4 regions of the Streptomyces sp. NPDC005195 genome follow, and region 2 is predicted to be linked to each of the others. Evidence: riboswitches for the same ligand, from Rfam matches in the RefSeq annotation. Region 2 holds a riboswitch; each other region holds the start of a gene.
What was found. A riboswitch is a leader RNA that binds a small molecule or an ion and turns the genes downstream of it on or off. The one in region 2 is predicted to bind cyclic di-AMP.
Positions count from the first base shown of each region.

Region 1: another riboswitch for cyclic di-AMP. It lies ahead of ABZV34_RS09870 (C40 family peptidase); the one in region 2 lies ahead of ABZV34_RS11640 (M23 family metallopeptidase).
Region 3: another riboswitch for cyclic di-AMP. It lies ahead of ABZV34_RS23260 (LysM peptidoglycan-binding domain-containing M23 family metallopeptidase); the one in region 2 lies ahead of ABZV34_RS11640 (M23 family metallopeptidase).
Region 4: another riboswitch for cyclic di-AMP. It lies ahead of ABZV34_RS22060 (transglycosylase SLT domain-containing protein); the one in region 2 lies ahead of ABZV34_RS11640 (M23 family metallopeptidase).

Region 1 covers NZ_JBEXHZ010000006.1:117,194-123,048, forward strand. Annotated here, with positions in the region: gene ABZV34_RS09840 (8-amino-7-oxononanoate synthase) at 1-54, shown strand, start outside; gene ABZV34_RS09845 (DUF397 domain-containing protein) at 67-291, opposite strand; gene ABZV34_RS09850 (helix-turn-helix transcriptional regulator) at 304-1,161, opposite strand; gene ABZV34_RS09855 (ATP-binding protein) at 1,374-1,832, shown strand; gene ABZV34_RS09860 (LysR family transcriptional regulator) at 1,897-2,808, opposite strand; gene ABZV34_RS09865 (LysE family translocator) at 2,929-3,600, shown strand; gene ABZV34_RS09870 (C40 family peptidase) at 3,661-4,134, opposite strand; cyclic di-AMP (ydaO/yuaA leader) riboswitch at 4,138-4,323, opposite strand; gene ABZV34_RS09875 (hypothetical protein) at 4,669-4,974, opposite strand; gene ABZV34_RS09880 (ATP-dependent Clp protease proteolytic subunit) at 4,982-5,638, opposite strand.
Region 2 covers NZ_JBEXHZ010000007.1:230,649-236,503, forward strand. Annotated here, with positions in the region: gene ABZV34_RS11625 (dihydrofolate reductase family protein) at 1-28, shown strand, start outside; tRNA gene ABZV34_RS11630 (tRNA-Met) at 181-254, shown strand; gene ABZV34_RS11635 (PP2C family protein-serine/threonine phosphatase) at 458-1,714, shown strand; cyclic di-AMP (ydaO/yuaA leader) riboswitch at 1,906-2,063, shown strand; gene ABZV34_RS11640 (M23 family metallopeptidase) at 2,075-3,112, shown strand; gene ABZV34_RS11645 (aldo/keto reductase) at 3,180-4,124, shown strand; gene ABZV34_RS11650 (PrsW family intramembrane metalloprotease) at 4,134-5,534, opposite strand; gene trmB (tRNA (guanosine(46)-N7)-methyltransferase TrmB) at 5,599-5,855, opposite strand, start outside.
Region 3 covers NZ_JBEXHZ010000024.1:337-6,191, forward strand. Annotated here, with positions in the region: gene ABZV34_RS23250 (TetR/AcrR family transcriptional regulator) at 1-389, shown strand, start outside; gene ABZV34_RS23255 (SGNH/GDSL hydrolase family protein) at 472-1,257, opposite strand; gene ABZV34_RS23260 (LysM peptidoglycan-binding domain-containing M23 family metallopeptidase) at 1,533-2,450, opposite strand; cyclic di-AMP (ydaO/yuaA leader) riboswitch at 2,455-2,609, opposite strand; gene ABZV34_RS23265 (tyrosine-protein phosphatase) at 3,176-3,973, shown strand; gene ABZV34_RS23270 (DUF6126 family protein) at 4,033-4,185, opposite strand; gene ABZV34_RS23275 (XRE family transcriptional regulator) at 4,182-4,835, opposite strand; gene ABZV34_RS23280 (aspartate aminotransferase family protein) at 5,025-5,855, opposite strand, start outside.
Region 4 covers NZ_JBEXHZ010000021.1:84,803-90,657, reverse strand. Annotated here, with positions in the region: gene ABZV34_RS22075 (ATP-grasp domain-containing protein) at 1-510, shown strand, start outside; gene ABZV34_RS22070 (FAD-dependent oxidoreductase) at 538-1,740, shown strand; gene ABZV34_RS22065 (HAD family hydrolase) at 2,029-2,847, shown strand; gene ABZV34_RS22060 (transglycosylase SLT domain-containing protein) at 2,946-3,716, opposite strand; cyclic di-AMP (ydaO/yuaA leader) riboswitch at 3,721-3,879, opposite strand; gene ABZV34_RS22055 (CocE/NonD family hydrolase C-terminal non-catalytic domain-containing protein) at 5,000-5,212, opposite strand.

The DNA.
Region 1 (5,855 bases), on a different contig from region 2:
CTCACCGACGCCCAGATCGAGCAGGCCGTACGGGTGGTCTCGGAGAACCGGTGAACGAGGCGGCGGTCAGTTCAGTCCGGTGATGAACCCCTCCCAGCTGGCAGGGGTGAACAGCAGGGCGGGGCCCGCCTTGTTCTTGGAGTCGCGCACCGCGACGAGTCCGGCCCAGGGACCAGGGCCCGGTCGTGCGGTCTCGACGCAGTTGTTCATTCCTGTACTGCGACTGCTGCGCAGCCAGCGGACATCACGGAGTGAAGTACTGAAAGGTACGTACCGAGGCAGTGCGGTCATGGGGGTGCCTCCTTACGCGCCGTCACCTATCGCGGCGATGTAGTCCAACGAGTCCTCGGGTGAAAGGGCGTGGAACCGAAGGGTGTTGAAGACCTCGGTGTAGGCCTGAAGGTCTTCTTTCCGCTCGAGGTAGAGGCTACTCGTCAAGTGGTCGAGAACAACCACGTCCAGATCAGTTGTGTTCGGAAAGGAGAAAATAACGAAAGGACCGGTCACTCCGGCGTGCGCGCCGGCGGCGAACGGCAGTACCTGAAGACGCACTTGGGGAAGAGCGGCGGCCTCCCGCAGCCGGGCCAGCTGCCGGGCCATGACCTCGGGTCCGCCGACCTCTCGACGCAGCACGGCCTCGTCCAGGACCGCGGTCAGTTCCAGCGGCGGATCCGAACGCAGGACGTCCTGCCGGGCGAGGCGCACCTCGACGAGCGCGTCCAGTTTGCCGTCCTCGAGTCCGCCCACGGCCGCCCGCGTCACCGCGCGGGCGTACTCCGGCGTCTGGAGCAGCCCCGGCACCACGGACGTCTCCAGCGTGCGCATGCCGCTGGCCTGGGACTCCAGGCTGATGAAGTCCCGGTAGGCGGGCGGCAGGACCCCCCGATAGGCGTGCCACCAGTGGTGACGCCCGTTGCCCTCGGATCCGGACAGTCCGAGCAGGAGCTCCCGTAAGCCGGGTTCCCGCACGCCGTAAGCGTCCAGGAGGCGCTCCACGTCGGCCGCTTTCACCCCGCTGATCCCCGTCTCGATCCGGCTCACCTTCGACTGATGCCAGCCGACGAGACGGGCCGCCTCACCACTGGTGAGGCCCACACCGGCGCGCAGCGCGCGCAGTTCGGCACCGAGTTTGCGGCGGCGTACCGCGGGACCGTGCTGCATGGCCGTACTCCTTACTCCTTCCGAGCCGCCCAAATACGGTCTGCCGTCGCAGAGTTCACCGCTTCGAGCGACAGATATATGCATATCTCGGTGGATCGCGCCCGTGACCGGCCCAGTGATGGCAGTCTGGCGCGAAGCACCAGTCCGGGACCGTACTCGAACCATCCGCTCCGTGTCGGACTCCGGTCCCGTGGGAAAGGGACGACGTCGTCATGGCAGATCACCAGGAAGCATCCGTCACTCTGCCGAGCGATCCCGCCTCGGTCTGCGCGGCCCGGAGTTTCGTCGTCGACGTGCTGGCCGAATGGGGCCTGCCGCGCGACGCCGAAGCCGCGGACACCGTACGCCTGATCGTGTCCGAACTAGCCACCAACGCCGTCCAGCACACCTTCGGTCAGTCGCCCACCTTCACGGTGGACGTCCGGCTCGACCGGGACGAACAACTGCGCATCGGCGTCACCGACAGCCATCCACGCTTCCCGAAACGCCTGCCCGCCGCCGTCCAACAGGACAACGGCCGTGGGATGGTGATCATTCGTTGGCTGACCGCCGAATGCGGCGGCAGGGTTCTCGTGCGCCCCACCCGGGAGGGCGGCAAGACGGTCTCCATCGAGCTGCCGTGGACGGTGCCGGCCCGGCCGGTGGTGGCCGGCGGCCCACAAGAGCCCTGAGGAAACGATCAGTTGCCCCGCCCGCGCGCGAGTCCGTGCCGCGCGTCCCCGCCGCGTGGCACGCCTACCGCGTGGCACGCCCGAACACGCCGCGCAGCAGGGCCCGGAAGGCCTCGGCCGCGGGTGCCTGCCGGTCGGTCCGGTGGACGACGGAGATCGTACGGCGCAGATCTCCCGGCTCCAGCAGCCGCAGCCCCACCGGGGTCGCCGCCGTCCTGGCCACCATCTCCGGCACCACCGCGACCCCGAGCCCCGCACTGACCAGCGCGCACACCAGGGCGTACCCGGGGCTCTCGACCCGCACGGCCGGGGTGGCCCCGACCCGGGCCAGCGCGGCCTCCACACCCTGCCGGGGCGGATGGTCCGGAGCCATGCTGATCAGCGGCTGTCCGGCGAGTCCGGACAGCGGCAGCCGGGCCGCACCGTCCGCGAGGACGTGTCCCGGAGCCGTGACGAGCACCAGCTCCTCGACCAGCACCGGCTCCGCGTGCACCGACGTGGGGAGGGGTACCGGGTCCGCGGGCTCGTAGGTGTGCGTCAGCGCGAGATCGACCTCGCCCGCCGCGACCGCCGAGACACCGTCCGGGGGCTCGTAGTTCGCGACCGTGAGTTCCACGTCGGGGTGGGCCCGGCGGAAGGCGCTGAGCACCGGCGGCAGCAGATGGATGCCCGCCGTCTGGAAGGTGCCGAGCCGCAGGGTGCCGCCCGACAGACCGGTCAGACGGGCCAGTTCGTGCCGGGCCCGCTCCATCTCGTCGAGCACCCGGCGGGCCCGGGCCACGAGCAGCTCGCCCGCGTCCGTGAGCCGCGCCCCGCGGTGGGACCGCACCAGCAGGGACGCGCCCGCCTCCCGTTCCAGCTTGGCGAGCTGCTGGGAGAGGGCGGGCGGGCTGTAGCCGAGGCGTTCGGCGGCCCGGGTGATGGATCCCGCCTCGGCCACCGCCACCAGGGCCGCCAGCCGTGTCGGGTCGTACATCGAACGCCTCCCCAGGTCCGGGGCACCCCGCGGAGGAGCCCAGGTCTTAACGATTGGTTAAGGCAGACCCAGGATATTCGACATACCTGGTGAAGGCCCGGCCCGGGCACCCTGGTGGCCATGGACGCACAGCTCATCGCCTTCACCGCTGTGGCCGCGGGAATGGTCGCCATGCCCGGCGCGGACTTCACCGTCGTCGTGCGCAACGCCCTCGTCTCCCGCCGGGCCGGGGTGGCGTGCGCGCTCGGGGTCGCGGGCGGGCTCCTCCTGCACACCGTGCTGGCCGTCGCCGGTGTCGCCGCCGTCCTCACGGCCGTGCCCGCGCTGTTCCGCACGCTGCAGCTCCTCGGCGGCGCCTACGTGCTGTACCTGGGCGTACGGACGCTGGGCGGTCCGCGACGGCAGCGGGACCGGGATCCGGACCGGGAGCGCCCGGCGGCGTCCGGCGGGACGCTGCCCCGCGAGGCCGTGGCCGGCGGGCCCGGGGACGGGAGCCGTCCGCTGCGGCAGGGCTTCGTCACGAACGCGCTCAACCCGAAGGCGCCGATCACCTTCCTGAGCCTGCTGCCGCAGTTCGTGCCCGCGGGCAGCCCCGCGATGCCCCGCACCCTGGTGCTGGCCCTGATCGTGGTGGCCGTCGCCCTCGTGTGGTTCCCGGCGGTCGCCCTGCTGGTCGACCGGCTGGGACGGTGGCTGCGCAGGCCGCGTGCCGCCCGCGCCGTGGAAGCGGTCACCGGGAGCGCGCTCACGGTGCTCGGTCTGGTGCTCCTCCTGGAGCCCCTGACGGCCTGAGAGTCTCCCCGCTTCGTGCCGCGAGGGGCGGCGGCCCGGCGCCGCCGCCCCTCGGCCGGGTCAGCTCACACGGCCGTACCAGACGCTCTTCGTCCAGATCTTCTGGAGCTTCACGACCTCCCCGCTCTTCGGGGAGTGCCAGATCTTTCCCTTCCCGGCGTAGATGCCGACGTGGTACACGTTCCGGCCCGAATGGAAGAACACGAGGTCACCGGCCTTGCGATGCGAGGCTGAGATGTGGTGGCTCTTGTTGTACTGCCCGGCGGCCGTACGAGGCAGCTTCTTGCCCGCCTTCTTGTACGAGTACAGCGTGAGCCCGGAGCAGTCGAAGCGGCGCGGCCCGGTGGCCCCGTACCTGTACGGGGCGCCCTTCTTGGATGCCGCGACCTGGAGTGCCCTCGTCGCCGGTGTGGCCGCCTCGGCGTCGGCTGCGACGCCCGGGACCACCAGGCTGCCGCCCACGGCGGCGATGGTCAGAGCCGAGGCCGTACCGGCCCGGGTCAGCAGCGACGGGACACGATTGAGCGCAGTCATGCGCAACCCTTCGTCAACCGCCTGTGAAGGATGACCTGTCGGATTCGGGCTGGCGAAGTAGCCCGGCCGCTTACGCGGCTTCACCCCAAGGACCGCCCGGATCTCTCCGGCGGCCCGTCTTGCTGGGTCCTCCACTCCTGCCGATGCACATCTGTCGACCGGTCATCCGGGCGGCGGCAGGACTCGGCGTCCGCCCGGACCGCCCCGCCGGTGTGGCGGGGGCTTGTCGTCGGAAGGGATCTTCACGCATGGATGTCGGAAAATCCGAGCGGAACCGATGATTTGTGGGGTTACTCACCACTCACCCGTTCGGGTGGACACTCCTCTGTTCGAGGGGCGTTGGGGACGTCGGCAAGGCTCTTACCAGCACCGGAGCACTTCATTGCGCCTTTTGGCTACGCGTGTTGCGCAACTTTTGGGGCCACCCGAAAGGACGCGCGTCTACGCCGTTGGGGGGTACGTCGACTGGTCCGTTTGAAACCCGGTCCGGACGTTCCGCGGATCGGTGTGAGCGGCGCCCCGGTCCTGGATGCCTCAACTGCCGGAGTCGGGCGGCAGGGTGACGCGGGCGGTCCGCCGCTCGCCGTCGAGGACGCGCAGGGCCTGCGCCAGGGTCGGCGCGTGCACCTCGCTCTCGCCCCGCTGGTGCATCAGGGCCAGGGCGTCACGCAGTGCGGTCGCCTTGCCCACGAGTGCCTGGGCGGCGCGGAGCCCGCGATAGGTGTCTCCCGGCCGGCCCGGGTTGATGCGGCCGACCAGGTCGACCACGTCGAGGTAGCGGTCGATCAGCTCGGCCTCGGCGTGGGTCAGTGCGGGCAGCGGAGGCAGTTCGGGCACCATCGGCGGATCACCTCGCGTCGGGTGTGGCGTTCCTCGCACCGGGCGTGGTGCGCGAGTTCTTGCGGCTCGGGATGATCCCGTCCACCAGCCCGTACGCCAGCGCGGCCTGCGCGTCCAGAATCGTGTCCCGCTCGATGTCTGCGGCGACTTGTTCGGGATTTTGCCCCGTGTGCCGTACGAGCATGTCCTCCAGCAGCTTCCGAGTGCGCGTCAACTCCGTTGCCTGGAGGGCTGGATCGCTCGCGTGGCCCGGAACGGGGACGGGCAGAGAGGGCTGACGGATCAGCACCCGTGCACCCGGCAGGGCGAACCGCTTGCCCGGAGTGCCGCCGGCCAGCAGGACGGCGGCGACCGACGCGGCCTGCCCCAGGCACACGGTCTCCACGTCACAGGCGACGAACCGCATCGTGTCGTAGATCGCCGTCATCGCGGTGAACGAGCCACCAGGGCAGTTGACGTAGAGCGAGATGTCCCGCTCCGGCGCCAGGTGTTCGAGGTGCATGAACAGGGCCGTCACGTCGTTCGCCGCGGTGTCGTCGACCGGTGTCCCGAGGAACACGATGCGCTCGTCGAGCAGTTGGGAGTACGGGTCGAGGGACCGGCGTCCCCTGGTCGTGCGAGCGGTGAACTCGGGCAGGACGTGGCGGGCGGACGGTTCGTACATGGCTGGCGCCTCCTCCGGGTGACTCCCCTGTGTGTCGCTACTTGTAAAAAATGTACAGGACGTACGGATCATGTCGAGGGGATCGGCCGACAGCGAAAATCCCGGCGGAGAGGAGGAGGGAGATGCTCCACGGGTACGACGCCGAGGGTCCGGGCCGGACGCGGGATCCGTGGGCGTGGCGGCGGGGGACGTCGCTTTCGGCGGAAGCGGCGGACAT
Region 2 (5,855 bases):
CAACCGGCATCTGCTCGGCGCCCCCTAGCGGAGGGGCTTCCGGCGGCCGGGCGCCCGGCCGCGGACCGTCGCGAGCGAGGCGGAATCGCGGGGGATCCGGAGGAGAAGAGACCTGGTCGTGGGGCGTGCGTGAACGGGTGTGCTCGGGGGGTCGAACATGACGTACACTGGTTTCAACGACGCGGGGTGGAGCAGCTCGGTAGCTCGCTGGGCTCATAACCCAGAGGTCGCAGGTTCAAATCCTGTCCCCGCTACTCAAGGCCAAGGGCCGGAACTCGGATTCACGAGTTCCGGCCCTTGGTGTTTCCGGCCAAGAGACGTTTCCGGCCTTCGGTGTGCTCGGTGCTCGGTGTTTCCGGTCCCTGGTTTCTCCGACCCGCCCGTACGGAAGCGTGGGCCGTCCCCCGGTCGGTCCACACCGCTGGCCGCCTCCCCCCACTCCGGGAAACCTGGATGGGTGGGCCAGCGAGGAGGTGCGCGGCGGGCCGAACCGCCCTACGACCGGTCGGGCGGACGGCTGCCCGACGACCCCGTGCCCGATCCGGGGCTGGGGGACGAATCGCCGCCGGACCCGGACGCCCGTCGGATTTCGCACGCCTGGACCCTGGTGCGGGCGCTGCCGGTCCTGCTCGTCGTCGTCGCGGTGGTCTACGACTGTATGACCCCGCCCGACTTCACCGCGGCCCCGCTCTTCACCGCCGCCCCGCTCGTCGCCGCGCCGATCTTCACGCTGCGCGGCACCCTCCTCACGGGAGCCATGACGCTGGCCGCGCTGCTGGGCTGCCGCCTCAGGTTCGGCTTCCATATGGGGATCGGCTCGATCACCGAGGTCGCCACGGTGGCGACCGTCGCCGTCCTCGCCGTCCTCATCAACATCCTCGTCCGCCGCTCGGACCGACGGCTCGCCTCGGTCCGCCAGATCGCCGAGGCGGCTCAGCGCGCCGTGCTGCCGGAACCCGAGGAGCGGATCGGCGGCCTGGCGGTCGCGGCACGGTACGAGGCCGCGCAGGAGGGCGCGTTCATCGGCGGCGACCTGTACGCCGTACAGGACACCCCGCACGGCGTACGGCTGGTGGTGGGCGACGTACGCGGCAAGGGCATGGGCGCGGTGGCCGTCGTAGCGGTGGTCATCGGGGCGTTCCGGGAGGCGGCCGAGCAGGAGACGACGCTGGAGGCGGTCGCGCAGCGGCTGGAACGTGCGCTGGCCCGTGAGGGCACCCGGCGCGAGGGCCTGGACGCCTTCGAGGGTTTCACCACGGCCGTCCTCGCGGAGATCCCGCACGGGGGCGACGTGGTCCGGATCGTCAACCGCGGCCATCCGTCACCGCTGCTCCTGCACGCGGACGGCACGCTGTTCACGCTCGCCGCCGCGAACCCCGCGCTGCCGCTCGGCATGGGCGAGCTGGGCCGCTGGCCCGACCGAGGGGAGACGGCGGACTTCCCGCTCGGCTCCACGCTCCTGTTCCACACGGACGGACTGTCCGAGGCGCGGGACGGCCGCGGGAACTTCTACGATCCGGCCGGTCGGCTCGCGGGGCAGACCTTCCGCGACCCGGACGCCCTGCTGGCCGCGCTCGCGGAGGGGGCCCGCCGGCACACGGGCGGCGCGCTCTCGGACGACATGGCGCTGCTCGCCGTGCGGCGTCCCCTCGAGGGCGACGGAGTTCCTCGATCGTTGTCACGGGGGGTAGCCGGACGATATCCCTCCGCGTAACAGCTGACGCACGGTCAGAAAAGGCGGGTGAGGCAGGGCGGGTCAACTCGCCCGCTTTCCCTCGGTCATGCCCCGTAAGTCCTGGCCAAGAGTGCGCAATGATCGGCACGAACGGCTTGGAATCCGGTACCCGAGTCTATTAACGTTCGATAACGCAGCGCGGTAGTCCCAGCCGTCACAAGAGACGGCTCCGTGCGCACGCGCCGAATCCCGCGAGGGAACCGGGGAACCACCAAATTGGGGTGAATCGAGCGTCTTTCACGGTGGAGACACCGTGGGTTGACGCGCGTAGGAGACCTTCCTGCTCCGAACCCGTCAGCTAACCCGGTAGGCGAGAAGGAAGGAAAGGAGCGCGCCCACGTGGCGTCCAACCGGCCTGCCCAGCCCACTTCGTTCGCGCCGAACGACAGTCAGACTTTCGCTTACTCCCGCGGCGACGACGAGGGCCCCTGGGAGGAATGGAACCCCACCGCGGATTCCGTCGCTCCCGTCCGCGGCCGGCACCGCGTCTCCAAGCAGCGCGGGGGCGGGCTCGCCCGCAGCTCCACCGTCCTCGGCGTCGGTGTCCTGGCCGCCGTCGGCGCGGGTGGCATCGCCACCGCCGCGCCCGGCAAGCCGCCCGTGTCGATCTCGCTGCCCGACCTCTCCTCGGTCACCCAGTCGGCCAAGGCCCTGATATCCGACGGCGGTTCCAGCACGCCGAAGGGCTCCTCCACCCCGCTCACCGGCGCCGGTCTCACCACCGCCGACGCCGCGCAGGGCAACGCCGACGCCGGCGAGGCGCTGCGGGCCCGCATCATGGAGCAGGCCGAGTCGCAGCAGGACCAGGTCGACAGCGCGGCCCAGGCCGCCGCCGAGACCGCCGCCGCGAAGAAGGCGGTCGCGCTGGCCGCCGAACAGCAGGACGAGGCCAAGGCCAAGGAAGCCGCCGCGAAGAAGAAGGCGGAAGCGGAGGCCAAGCAGAAGGCCGAGGCCGCGCGCCTCGCGCAGCTCGCCAAGAGCTACTCGCTGCCGACCTCCTCGTACACCCTGACCTCCCGCTTCGGTGACGCCGGCTCCATGTGGTCGTCCGGCTACCACACCGGCCTCGACTTCGCCGCCCCCACGGGCACGCTGATCAAGGCGATCCACAGCGGCACCATCACGGAGGCGGGCTGGGCCGGCTCGTACGGCTACCGCACGATCCTCACCCTCGACGACGGCACGGAGCTGTGGTTCTGCCACCAGTCGTCCATCAGCGTCAGCGTGGGCCAGAAGGTGGGCACGGGTGACGTCATCGGACGGGTGGGCGCGACCGGCAACGTGACCGGGCCGCACCTCCACCTGGAGGTCCACCCCGGCGGCGGCGACGCGATCGACCCGATGGCGTGGCTGCAGAGCAAGGGCATCAACCCCTGATCCAGCACCCGCCGCGAGCACGGCGGGTGCGGAATGCAGTCGTCCGCTACGACTGTTGAAATGGGGTATGACTCCTCTCCGCACGCTCGGTTCCTCCGACATCGAGGTCTTCCCGCTCGCCCTCGGCGGCAACGTCTTCGGCTGGACCGCCGACGAGGCGCAGTCCTTCGCGGTCCTCGACGCCTACGCGGCCGCGGGCGGCAACTTCGTCGACACCGCCGACAGCTACTCGGCGTGGATCCCCGGCAACAGGGGCGGCGAGTCCGAGACGATCATCGGCAAGTGGTTCGCCGCGCGCGGCAACCGCTCCGATGTCGTCCTCGCCACCAAGGTCGGCGCCCATCCCCAGTACAAGGGGCTGGCCCCGGACACCGTCAGGGCGGCGGCCGACGCGTCACTGCGCCGGCTCGGCACGGACTACATCGACCTCTACTACACCCACTTCGACGACACCTCGGTCCCGGTCGAGGAGATCATCGGCACGCTCGACGAACTGGTCCGGGCCGGCAAGGTCCGGGAGATCGGCGCCTCCAACCTCTCCGCCGAACGGCTCGCGGAGTCCCTGGAGTTCTCGGACCGCGAGGACCTCGCGCGCTACACCGTCCTCCAGCCCCACTACAACCTCGTCTCGCGCGACACCTACGAGGGCCCGCTCCAGGAGGTCGCCTCCCGGACCGGACTGGCCGCCGTCCCGTACTTCGCCCTCGCCGCCGGGTTCCTCACCGGCAAGTACCGTCCGGGCACGACCGTCGACTCGGCGCGGGCCGAGGGCGCGGGCAAGCACCTCGACACGGAGCGGGGCCGGCGTGTCCTCGCCGCCCTCGACGAGGTCGCCCGCGCCCATGACGCCTCGGCCGCCACCGTCGCACTCGCCTGGCTCGCCGCCCGGCCCACGGTCGCGGCCCCGATCGCCTCCGCACGGACGGTCGAACAGCTTCCGGACCTGCTCGCGGTCGCGGACCTCACGCTGAAGGACGACGAACTGGCACGGCTGACGGAGGCGTCGGCCTGAGCGCTCCGCTCAGGGCCGGTAGGGGTCGTACGCCGGGCGGGGCGCTGTCGGGTCCGGGTCCGGCCGTTCGTCCCGGGCCGACGGCTGCACGGGCACGTAGCCGTAGCCGGGGCCGTAGCCGGGGCCGGGGCCGTACGCGGGCCACGGCCCCGGCATCGGTACGGCGGGTGCGGTCACCCGTGCCGCGTACGCGAGGGAGGGGCGGGCGACCTCCCTGCGCCGCCACAGTTCGTGGAGCAGCTCCCGCTCCCGTACGACGAAATCCGAGCCGGCGCCGCCGCGGCGCCCCCGGTGCCGCAGGAACGCGAGCGAGGTCGCGCAGGCCTCGTACCGCGCGACCGACCGTGCCGCCGCCCTGCCGAAGTGATGGACCGCGTACTGACGGGCGAGCCGGCGTGCCCGCATCGAACCGAGTGCGTACGGCTCGGGCGGGGTCAGCCACCCGGCGACGGCGTACGCCGGGAGTTCGGCGCGGACGGTCCTCAGCTCGCGCTGCCGCGTCCAGATGACGAGGAAGGTGAGCAGCCCGAACGCCGGCACCATGAACGCGCCGTACACCGCGAAGAACCCGTACTCCCCGAGGCTCGACGAGCCGTTCCACATCGCGTGCATGCCCATCGCGAGCAGCAGTCCGGCCGACGGCAGCAGGACGCGGCGCAGCCGCCGGCGCTCGGCGGACAGTGCCGCGATCCCGAAGCCGATGCCGGTGAACACGGTGAACAGCGGGTGCGCGAAGGGCGCCATCACGACCCGGACGAAGAAGGTCGCGGCGGTGACGGAGGCCAGTCCGCGCTCGCCGCTGAGCTGGTCGGTGCCGAAGGCGTTGCCGAGGTAGAGGATGTTCTCGGTGAAGGCGAAACCGGTCGCGGTGACCCCGGCGACGACCACGCCGTCGACGATCCCGGTGAAGTCCCGTCTGCGGAAGAGGAAGACCAGCAGCACGGCGGTGGCCTTCGCGGACTCCTCGACGATCGGGGCGATGACCGTCGCGCCGAGTGTGTCGGCGCTCGACGGGTCGGCGGTGGCGGTCGCTATCCACCGGGTCGCGAAACTGTTGGCGACGATCGCTATCAGCGCCGCCGCGCACGCGCCCCAGGCGAAGGCGAAGAGCAGGTTCCGCCAGGGGCCCGGCTCGACCCGGTCCAGCCAGCGGAACGCGGCGAGGAGGAGCGGGACGGGCAGTACGGCGAGGCCGAGGCCCACCAGGAAGCCCTCGGTACCGGTCTGCTGGCGCACCAGGGCCAGGATGACGAGCCCGGAGAGCGCGAGCAGGGTGGTCGGCGCGCCGTAGCGCACCCAGGTCCGCTGCCACCAGTGCGGGTGCCGCGGCGCACCGGCGGGCGGCGCACCGGCGGGCGGCTCGCCGACGGGAGCGCCGGGGTGCGTGGGGTACGCGGGAAAGGTGGCCACGGCATTGACCCTAACGAGGCAGGGGCGGTGTCCGCGACGGTGCCGGAGGCGGTCCGCAGGGGTGTCAGTCGCCCGAGGTGTGCAGCTCCCGGTGCTGTACGCGCCGGAAGAGCAGGTCGTTCACCACATGACCCTTCTCCAGCCCCTGGCCCTCGAAACGGGTCAGCGGCCGGAAGCCCGGACGAGGCGCGAAACCGCCGTCCGGCGCGGTGTTCTCGAAGTCCGGATGCGCGGTCAGGACCTCGAGCATCTCCTCGGCGTACGGCTCCCAGTCGGTGGCGCAGTGCACCAGGGCGCCCGGCGTGAGGCGGGTCGCGGCGA
Region 3 (5,855 bases), on a different contig from region 2:
GCCGTCGTACGTCCGCGCTGCGACGGCTGCGCGCGGCCGTGCGCTGGTACGCGCCCACCGGCCAGGCCAAGGGCTGGCGACTGTGGATCGAGGGCTGGGGCGCGGCCCTGCGCGAGCCCGCGCTGCGCGAGGTCACCCGTGATCTCGACACGCAGTGGAAGGCCGCGATCACCGAGGTCATCGCGGAGGGAGTGGCCGGCGGCGAGTTCCGGTGCCCGGATCCCGCCGGGACCGCACTGCGGCTGACGGCGCTGCTCGACGGTCTTGCGGTGCAGATGACCTCCTACGCGGGAGCGGTGTCGCGGGCGCGGGCCCAGGAGTGGGTGGACGACGCGCTCGCGCGGGAGTTGGGGCTCGACCGGGCCGCCCTGACGGCGGCGGTGCGCTGAGGCGCCCGCCCCGGCGCACCGCCGCCGTCGGGGCGGCCTTCCCCACGGTCCCGCCCGTCGGCCGCCCGCGGTGTCACCCCGCTCAGGCGACGGTCCCGATCCGCATCTTGATGTCGTCCGGCGAGAGGCTGCCCTTGGCCGCCACGTGGTCGCCCGAGGACTCCCCGCGCAGCCTTCGTCCGATCCACGGCACGAGGTACTCGCGTGCCCAGTGGATGTCGTCGCGCCGCACCTCCAGCGTGCCGCGGGGCGGCAGGGGAGGCCAGGGCTGGTCCGGGTCGGCGGGCACGTCGAGGCCGAGGACCTGGCCGGCCCGCAGCGCGACCCTGGTGTGGCCCTCCGGCGACAGGTGCAGTCGGTCGCCGTCCCAGGCGCGCCGGTCCTGGACCGTCTTGAGGGACCACAGGTCGAGGACCGGACAGCCGTAGCGGTCCGCGATGGCCCGTACATGCCCGTTGTACGTGGCGATCTTGCCGCGCAGGTGCTTCAGCACCGGGACGCCGCGGGTGTCGAAGCCGGTCGTCACCATGACGGTGCCGACGGCGGAGGTGAGGTCGGCGACCGCGCGCTCGAAGCGCTCCGCGACCTCGTCGGGGTCGGTGCCGGGCCGGATGATGTCGTTGCCGCCCGCGCAGAAGGAGACCAGGTCCGGGGCGAGTTCCTTGGCCCGCCGGAGCTGGTCGTCGATGACCTGGTCGAGCAGTTTCCCGCGCACGGCGAGGTTGGTGTAGGTGAAGTCGCCTTCCGGCTGCCGGTCCGCGAGCAGCACCGCGAAACGGTCCGCCCAACCGACGAAGGCTCCTTCGGGGCCGGGGTCGCCGACGCCTTCGGTGAAGCTGTCCCCCACCGCCACGTACGACCCGATCACCGCTCTGTTGTCACTCTTCGAATCGTTTGCCACATCGAGCCATGATTCACCTTGGGATGTGAGCTACGCGACCGTAGGAATGGGTTGACGGGTGGTGAGATAAGCCACTCATAAAAATTGGCCGAAATCCGGAATAGGGCTCTCTCAGGCGTGGTTGAACAGCCACCGCGCCTGGACGCCCGAGATCCGGAAAGGGCGGCGGCGCGGCACTGACGAGACACCGAGGGCCGGACCCCGTGAAGCGTGGGGTCCGGCCCTCGGGACGTGTGGGGGCGTCAGGCGACGACGACGCCGTGGGCGCGCAGGTACGCGACCGGGTCCACGTCCGAGCCGTAGACGGGGGTCGTGCGGATCTCGAAGTGCAGGTGCGGTCCGGTGACGTTGCCGGTCGCGCCGGAGAGGCCGAGCCGCTGCCCCGCGGTCACGGTCTGCCCCGCCGAGACGGAGAGCGCGGACAGGTGGGCGTACTGCGAGTACCGCCCGTCGGCGTGCTGGACGACGACCTGGTTGCCGTACGCGCCGCCCCAGCCGGCCGAGACGACGGTGCCCGCGGCGACGGACCTGACCGTGGTGCCGGTCGGGACCACGAAGTCCACACCGGTGTGGTAGCCGCTGGACCACATGCTGCCGGGCACCTTGTAGCCGGTGCCGATGGTGGCTCCCTCGACGGGCAGGGTGTACCCCGCGTCGGCGGCCTGGGCGGCCTTGGCCGCGGTGGTGTCGGTCGCGGTGGCCGTCTCGACGGCGGGCCGCACGGAGAGCGCGGTGGCGGAGCCCACGGACGAGACGGACGACAACTCCGCCGCCTGCGGCGTGGCGCCGGCCGCGGCGCTCCGCCCCACGATCGTGAGCTTCAGGCCGGGACGGATCAGCTTCGGATCACCGCCGACGACCGCGCGGTTGTCGGCGTAGAGCTTCTTCCAGCCGCCGCTGACGTGCTGCCGGTCCGCGATCTTCGCGAGCGTGTCACCGGACTTCACGACATAGGTCTTCTCCCCGTCGGCCGCGGCGGGCGCGGAGACCGTCGTGATCTTCTGCACGGCGGACGGGACGGCTGCCGCCGGGGCCGCCGCATGGGCGCAGACGGCGCCCATCAGCGGCAGGGCGAGCGCGGCACCACCGGTGCCGGCCAGGGCGATCGAGCGGGGCAGGCGCAGAAACCTGGGACGACGGTGCTTACCCTTCGCGGGCATGACGCATTCCTCTCCGGCGCCTGCGAGGTGAGCTGTCGGGTGCGGGCTGGAGATGCCCGGCCGCGCGGGCGCGGCTGTACCCCTAGCCGTTCCGGAGACCGGAACAGGCGTCGTACCTGTGGGTCCCCCGCTCCTGCCGCGTACGGGTGAGTGCGGATTCCGGGCGGCGGCAGGATTGGGCGTCCGTCCGGATTGAGGGCGAACGTAGGCGAGAGAACAGCGCGTCGACAACTGTCCGCGATCTCCGTACGACCACCTTTCTTGATCGATGTCCTGATTGTCCGTCACCCTCCGTGCGCGGTGCCCCTTTCGACCCCGGCGATCCCCCGGGCCGCGCGGCACCCCGGGGGACGAAGGTCGCAACGCATCGTCACGTATATGACGCTGCTCACGCACGACACCCCAGAGGGCCCTTTCTCGGGACGAGTTGGACTGAAAGCGACATTTCCCCCACACCGGTCACACGTTACGAAATCTGACGACTGACGCATCGAGATCCCCACACGGTTCCGCGGCCGCCGCGCGGACCCCTCCGTCGCTCCGCTGCCGCGCGAGGACGGGGGTCGTGAGGTGCTCCGGCGCGGAGGTCGTCAAGGCCGTCCCACCTCGGAGGCGACGCCTGTGGACAACTCATCGCCCGAGGTACCCATGTCGTATCGTCGAGAGGCGATTCCCGTCGGCGAGCGACGACGAGCGGTGCCGACGGCCCTATGGGAGGAGCCCCCGTGACGCAGCAGGTCCCGTCGACCGAGCCGGAGCTGGCCGGAGTGCGCAACTTCCGAGACGTGGGCGGCCTGCCCACCGTGGACGGCCGGCGGGTGCGGTCCGGGCGGCTGTTCCGCAGTGGCCACCTCGCGCACGCCACGAAGGAGGACGCCGCGTTCCTCTCCTCCCTCGGGCTGCACACGATCTTCGACTTCCGCAACGCCTCGGACCAGAAACTGGAGGGGCCGGACGTCGAGCTGCCCGGCGTACGGAACGTGAATCTTCCGCTGACCGACCCGGCCGACGGCAGCGAGTTCTGGAAGATGGTCCGTGACGGCGAGCTCGACCAGCTCCGTGCCCACCTCGGCGACGGCCGGGCGGCGGACCGGATGATCGGTTCGTACCGGACGATCGTCACCGAGCGGACGGCCGAGCACTCCCAGGTGCTGCACGCCCTGGCCGAGGACAGCGTGCCCGCGCTCATGCACTGCGCGGCGGGCAAGGACCGCGCGGGCCTGTCCATAGCCGTGACGCTGCTCGCCGTGGGCGTCGAGCGCGACGCCATCGTCGCCGACTACCTGGAGTCGAACGCGCGCCACCGCCGCTACAAGGTGCACCGCAACGGCACCTCGGACACGCCCAGCTCCCCCGAGGTCATGGAGCTGCTCAGCCCGCTGTTCGACGCGCGGGCCGAGTACCTGACGGCGGCCTTCGAGACGATCGAGGAGACCTGGGGCGGCGTCGACGGCTATCTGGAGGAGGCCCTGCGTCTCACCCCCGAGCTGCGGGACCGGCTGCGCGACAGGCTCCTCGACTGACGTCCACGGGCCGTGCGGCCCACGGCCGTGCGCCCCGCGGCCGTGGCCGTGCGCCGGGTCTACTGGTTCTGCGCCCCCAGCGTGAACAGCAGGTAGATGAAGGCCGCGAAGAGGTGGCCGACGGCCACGTAGATGATCAGCCGCACCCACAGCGCACGGGGGAGCTTGTCCTCCATGGACCGCCGGTGGCCGGGCTCCGTGGGTTCCGTCATGACGTCTCTCCTAGGGTCGGGTGCGGCGCCGCCGGGCCGAGGCACAGCGCGGCGGCGGGGCTCTGCAGCAGGGTGTGTACGAAAAGGAGGTCGGCCCCCGCCTGGTCGGCGGCGGCTATACGGTGCGGGGTCAGCGAGTCGAAGTGCGCGCTGTCCCCGGGCGCGAGCACCTGCGTGGTGTCCCCGAGGCGCAGCCGCAGCCGTCCCTGGAGGACGTGGAGCCACTCCTCGCCGGGATGGACGCGCACGATGTCGCCCTGGGAGCCGTAGGGGACGTGCACCCGCAGCGCCTGCATCCCGCGGCCCGGGGAGCCGGCCTGCCAGTAGGTCCAGCCGCCCGCCGCGGTCGGCTCCATGTCGGTGGCCCGGACGATGGCGTCCCGTTCGGCGGCCCTCTCGCCCAGCAGCTCCGAGACCGTCGTACTGTAGATACGGGCGAGAGCGAGCAGCATCGGCAGCGAGGGCTGGCGCTGCCCCGTCTCCAGCCGGGAGAGGTGAGCGGCCGAGAGCCCGGCGGCGCGGGCCGCGGCCTCCAGGGTCAGGGAGGCACGGCGGCGCAGCTCACGCAGCTGCGGCGCGACGATGGGCAGCAGATCGGCTGTCCCGGTCTCGGGCGGCGTGTCCGCCGCCCCCGGCTCGATGGGGCTCATGCACTCCATTGAGCCGCATTATTGCCTCTCGGGCAAATTTGTTGCCTCAGAGGCAAAGATCTCGTCGACGGTGCCGGATCAGGGGGCCTTCCGCCGTGCGAGCCCACCCTCGCGCACCGTACCCCTCCCAGGCGCGTCCGTCCGGTCCCGTCGGACAGGCGGCGCCCGACGGGACCGGACGGACATGCTCTAGCGGTTCGCCACCGCCTGCTTGACGAGTGTCTTCCCGAAGTCCCACATCAGCCCGCCGCCGCTGTGCGCGTCGTCCATCACGGCGACGAAGGCCTCCATGAACCGGTCCACGTCCCGCTCGCCCACGATCAGCGGCGGGATCAGTTTGATCACCTCCAGGTGGTCCCCGGAGACCTGGGTCAGGATGCGGTGCCGCTGCAGCAGCGGGACGACGACCATCTGCGCGAAGAGCCCCTTGCGCGCTGCCTGCAGCATGGTCCAGCGGCTGCGCAGCTTCAGCGACTTGGGCCGCCCGAACTCGATGCCGATCATCAGGCCCCGGCCACGGACGTCACTGAGCAGCTCGTAGGTGTCGACGAGCGCCGCGAGCCGGGTCTTCAGCTGCTCTCCCGTCGCCCGCGCGTTCGCGACGACCTGCTCGTTCTCCATCACCGAGAGCACGGCGAGCCCGGCCGCCATGGCCTGCGCGTTGGACCCGAAGCTCGCCGAGTGGACGAGGACCCGGTCCATCGACGAGTAGACCTTCTTGAAGATCCAGTCCTTGCCGAGGGTGGCGCCGACCGGCACATAGCCGCCGGACAGCGCCTTCGCCACGCACACCAGGTCGGGTTCCACGCCGTCCTCGTGCTGGTAGGCGTAGAAGTCCCCGGTCCGCCCCAGGCCCGTCTGCACCTCGTCCGCGATGAGCAGCGCCTTGTGCCGGTGCAGCAGTTCCTGGGCGGCACGCAGATAGCCGGGCGGGGCCTCGTGCACACCCTTGCCCTGGATGGGCTCGACGATGAGCCCCGCGACGTCGCCCCGCTTCAGCTCGCCGGCCAGCGCGTCGAG
Region 4 (5,855 bases), on a different contig from region 2:
GCGGGCATGACGGCGAACGCGTACGTCGTCGACAATCCGGAACTCGCGGACCTCGCCGCACGTTTCATCAAACAGATCGGCTTCAGCGGCGTCATCGACCTCGACCTGCGCTTCGACCGCCGCGACGGGCTGTACAAGCTTCTCGACTTCAACCCCCGCATGGGCGCGCAGTTCCGGCTCTTCGAGAACGAGTCGGGGATCGACGTCGTCCGGGCCATGCATCTCGACCTGACCGGGCGCACCGTTCCCGAGGGTGAACAGCGGGCCGGCCACCGGTACATCGTGGAGAACATCGACCTGCCGGCCCTGCTCGCCTACCGGCGCAGCGGCTACACCACCCCGCACGCGCCGGCGCGCGCGAGCGGTACGGAGTTGGCCTGGCTGGCGAGTGACGACCTGCGGCCGTTCTTCACGATGCTCGCGCGCTTCGTGCGGCCGGGCGCGAGACATCTGTACCAGCTGTGGCGGACCAACCGCCGCGGCAGCAGTACCAGCACGACCACGAAGTGACGGAAGAACGTCCTGGGGAGGGACTTCGTGATTCATCCGGTAGCAGTCATCGGTGCGGGCCCGTTCGGCCTGTCCACCGCCGCCCATCTGCGGGCGCGCGGCATCCCGGTGCGTGTCTTCGGCCGGCCCATGGTGAGCTGGCGCGACCACATGCCCGAGGGGATGCTCCTCAAATCGACCCCGGCCGCTTCCAGCATCGACGCCCCGCAGCCGGGCCACACACTCCGTGACTACTGCGACGCGGCCGGGATACCGCGGCTCGTCACGGACGAGGACATCATCCCGGTCGAGACGTTCATCGCCTACGGAGAGTGGTTCCAGCAACAGCTCGTGCCCGAGCTGGAGCAGGTGCGGGTCGTCTCCGTCGACCGACGGGGCGGCGACGGCTTCGAGCTGAAGCTGGACTCGGGGGAGTCGTTCACGGCACGGGCGGTCGTCGTGGCCACCGGCCTGTACGGCCTCGCCCATCTGCCGCCCGAGCTCGGTGAGGCGGCGGCGGACGGACCGGCGCCCACCGGCCCCGTCTCGCACAGCTCCCAGCACCACGACCTCACCCGGTTCTCCGGCAGGGAACTGATCGTCGTCGGCGCGGGGCAGTCCGCCCTGGAGACGGCGGCACTGGCGGCGGAGGCGGGCGCACAGGTGCGCGTGGTGTCCCGGGGCCGGGGCAGGGTCGCCTTCGGCGCGCCGCCCTGGGGACAGCCGAAGCTGCGCCCGGAGTCGCCCTTCGGACGCGCCTGGTCGCTGTGGGCGCTCAGCTACTACCCGCACCCCTACCGCTACCTGCCCGCAGAGGCCCGCCACTACCTCGTCCGCCGGGTGCTCGGCCCGCTCGGCGCGTGGTGGCTCCGGGACCGCTTCGAGGGCAAGGTCGAGGTCAGCCAGATCGCCCGGATCGAGCGTGCCTCGGTCTCCGGGAGTCGCCCGGTGCTCTCCGTGCGGACCCTGGGCGGTGCGCCCGAGGAGCTCGCGGCCGACCACGTCATCGCGGCGACGGGCTATCGCGTCGACATCGCCGCGATGGACTTCCTGGGACACGCGTTGCGGACGGAGCTGGTGGTGAGCCGCGGCACCCCGAAGCTCGGAGCCGGATACCGGTCCTCGGTCCCCGGGCTGTACTTCACGGGGTTGCCTGCGGCGGCCTCGTACGGGCCCGTGATGCGGTTCGTGTGCGGGACGGAGTTCGCTTCGCCGCGATTGGCCAGGCACTTGGCGGCGGCTCACAGCTGAGACGGCGTACGGCGGTGGGGCGTTCGGCGGGCGGGGCGGTGGCGGGGGGCCACGGCTCCGACGTCACCGGGAAGCGGCCGGCCGTGCGCGGTCCGTAACATGCCCGTCCGCGGCGGGTGTTGAGGCCGGTTTCGCGGCGCTCTCGGGCGCCCGGCACGGCGGATCGGAGGGTGTATGACGTCGTCGGGCGCGCGTGGCCCGTGCGGTGAACGGCGTTGCTGACGGGATACCGGACGTCGTCCGGTTCACGCCGGGCCGATGAGTCGTCGGATCCGTATTCTTCGGATCATGGCCGCTCCGACTGCATATTCACTCATCGCCACTGACCTGGACGGAACGCTGCTGCGCGGCGACGACACGCTCTCCGACCGGACCCGGGCCGCGTTGGCGAGGGCGGTGGAGGCGGGCGCCCGCCATCTGGTCGTGACGGGGCGCCCGGCGCCGAGGGTGCGCCCGCTCCTCGGCGAACTCGGCGGTGCGGGACTGGCGGTGTGCGGACAGGGGGCGCAGCTCTACGACGCGGGCGAGGACCGTCTGCTGTGGTCGGTGACCCTGGACAGGGAACTCGCGGAGACGGCGCTCGGCAAGATCGAGGCGGAGGTAGGGCTGCTCTACGCCGCGGTGGACCAGGACGGCGTGGACGGACTGACACTCATCGAGCCCGGTTACGTGATGCCGCACCCGACGCTTCCCGCGGTACGGGTCGGTCGCCGCGACGACCTCTGGACGGAGCCGATCAGCAAGGTCCTGCTGCGCCACCCGCTGCTGTCCGACGACGAGTTGGCCGCGGCGGCCAGGGGAGTGGTGGGTTCCCTGGCCACGGTCACCATGTCGGGGCCCGGCACGGTCGAACTCCAGCCATGCGGGGTGACCAAGGCGACGGGCCTTGCTCTCGCCGCCGCCCATCTCGGGCTGGCCTCCGAAGCCACCATCGCCTTCGGTGACATGCCCAACGACATCCCCATGTTCGACTGGGCCGCCCACGGGGTCGCCATGGCCAACGCCCACCCGGAGCTCAGGGCGGTGGCCGACGAGGTGACGCTGTCGAACGAGGACGACGGGATCGCGGTGGTGCTGGAGCGGCTGTTCCCGCTCTCCGCACCGTAGCCCCGGTTGCCCGAAGCCCCGAAGCCCCGAAGCCCCGAAGCCTCGGATTCCCGGGGTGCCGGAAGTCCGGCCCGGCACCCCGGTCTCGTGGCGTCCGGTCAGTAGGCGCCGTTGACGTTGTCGATCGAGCCGTACTTCGCTGCGGCGTAGTTGCAGGCGGCGGTGATGTTCGCGACCGGGTCGTAGGAGTCCATGGACGTGCCGGGCACGTGGTAGGCCTTGAACGTCGGGTCGATGACCTGGAGCAGGCCCTTGGAGGGGATACCGGCGGCGGCGTTGGAGTCCCAGTTGTTGATGGCCTTGGGGTTTCCGGAGGACTCCCGCATGACGTTGCGGTGGATGCCGTTGTACGTGCCCGGGATTCCGTTCTTGGCCATGATGTCCAGCGACTGCTTGATCCAGCCGTCGAGGTCGTTCGTGTACGTCTTCACGGCGGCGGTGGTCTCGGTGGCCGCCTTGGTCTTGGCCGTCGCGGTCTTGACCGCCGTGGTCGTGGACTTGGTCGTCTTGGCGACCGCCGCCGTGACCTTTGCCGACTTTGTGGTGTTCTGGACGGTTTTCGTGCCGACCGTCAGGGTGAGGCCCGTGCGGAGCGCCGACGGGTTGGAGCCGATGACCGCGCTGTTGGCCTCGTACAGCTTCTTCCAGCCGCCGCTCGAGGGGTACTTCTGCGCGATCTTGACCAGGGTGTCGCCCGTGACCACCTTGTAGGTGACGAGCTGGACGTCGGAGGCGCCCGTGGCGGCCTGTGCGCAGGTGGCGCCCAGGAGTGGGAGGGCGAGTACCGCGGCGCCCGTGCCCGCCGCGAGAATGCCGCGAACGAGGGTGCTGCGGGTCTTCGGGTGGCAGTGTCTACCTGCTGCGGCCATGACGAGTTCCTCTCCGGCGCCTGCGAGGTGAGCTGTCGGGTTCGGGCGGGAGCTGCCCGGCCGCACGGTGAGTGCGACTTCACCCCTAGCCGTTCCGGACTTCGGATCGGCGGCTTACCTGGGTCCCCCGCTCCTGCCGTGCGTGTGTGGTCGGGTGTGGTTCCGGTCGGCGGCAGGATTGGGCGGTCCGTCCGGAGTGACGTGAAGGTATGCGAGAGCACATGTCCGAAACAAGCCTTGATGTCGCGGTGTAGATCGTTTTCACCAGGACATAAGGGCGGATGAATTGCCCGATTAATCCGGAATACTTCGCTCAACTTGGCTTATGCAAACGGGTAGTCGCTGGATGGGTTCGCGAGGTAGATGACCTTCGCGCGTGACCCAACTCACTCGATCCGACAGGAATAAAGCGGCAATGGCGGCAAGTCGGGCATATAAGGCGCGGATAAAAGGCCGCTGAGCCCTCGGTCGGAGCCGTGCGCACCGTTCGTGCGGGCAGGCCCGTGCCGGGGTCGCCGTGGGGCAGCCGGTTCTCGACGGTCCTGAAGTGGTCTCCGTAGGGCCGGTGTTCGGGATGCGCGCGGCGCTTCAGGTCGGGACGGGGGCCGAACTCCAGCCCGCGCGCACCCTGTTGATTACGGTCCGGGATCCGCCCGCATGACGCCGAAGCGCGTGACCCACTCCTGGCCGCCCGTGAGGACGGGCGCGTGTCCCTCGCCGGGGTCCGTCAGGGATGCACCGGTCCACGCTCTGCTCCGCGGGGCCGCCGGGGCTTCGGCCCGCGATGCGCGGGATCCGCCGCTCCCCCGTACGAGGGGAGGCCGCCTCGGTGAAGGCCTTGCGGACCAGCTCGGGGGAGAGCGAAGTCCCTTGTCCCGTAGCCGACTTCGGGGCGGGACCCGGGTCGCGCCTCCCGGGCCGGTCGCGGGCGGCGCGGGCGGATCGACCAGGGGAGGCGGGCGCGGGCGCTCGAGGCTCGGCTTCCTGGGCGGAGCACGCCTCGAGCCTCCTCCGCGTGTTCGAGGCCGTCCGGGTGGGCGCGGGTGCCGCGGTGGCGGCGGACGACTTCGCGGCATCGCTCGCCCTTGGCCACGTCGTCCACTGACCGGCGTTCGGGCGGGGTTCGCCGAAAGCGGCGGCGGAGGCCATCCCGAGCGGTACGGAGGGTCCGGTTCCGCGAAGGCGTTCGTGGAACCGGACTCCCCTGCTCGTAAGGGGAGTTCGAGAGAACTGACCGACGGGTCCGGGGTGAAGCCGGCCTCCGGGCCGGGCTCGGGCCGGATTCAGGGCCAGGAAGAGGGAGGGGAGGGAGCGAGCCAGAGGCGGATGCGAGGGCCGGGCGGGACGGCCCGGCCGATGGCGGCCGGGCCGAAACCTACGTCCTCCGTAGTGACCGGTTTCGAGGGGAGCGACTGATCGCGGCGGTTGCGCACTGACAGGTTCACGGCACTACGAGTGACCGGGGTCGAGGTGCCGTCAGGGGCCGCGTCGCACACCGGGGCCGATCACCCGGACCCACCCTCGCGGCGGTCCGGAGACAGGTCCGCGCGGGTGTGTTGAGGGGCGGAGGCGACCCGTGTCCACGCCGGTGTGCTGAGGGGAGCGCACAAGCACCGGCGCACCCCGGAGCGCGTACGCGACGGGAGTGACCAAAGAGGGAGGATCCCGCGGTGTCGCCCACCCGGCGGCCGGGCGGGGAGGCGTAGACCGTCGCCGGTGGGTGCGCGTCCGTGACATAGGGGCGAGGAAGGGGCTCCGGCGTCACCGGGCCGCTGTCCGGGTCGGTCGGGGTGTGCGCGTCCGTGTCGGTCGGGGTGCGCGTGCTGTGTGGCTCGGGCCAGTGGTCCCCCAGTGCGGCGCCTCCGGGAGGAAGCCGATCGCCGGGCCCGGCGGGAGGCTCTGGACCAGGCGCGGTACCGGGTCGGGGTGCGGGTCCCGCCGGCCGCCCGCCCACCGCCGGGACGGCCGCACGGATCGCGGGGCCACCCTGGCGGACGCCGCCGTCGCCCCCGTGCGCGTCCTGGGCCGGGCGCGGCGGCGGCCACGTATGGATGAACGGGGCCACCGTCGCCAGGCGCTTCACCCGGATGTCGCGCCACATCACCCGGCCGACGTGCGCGAGTCCGGCGGGCGGGTGAT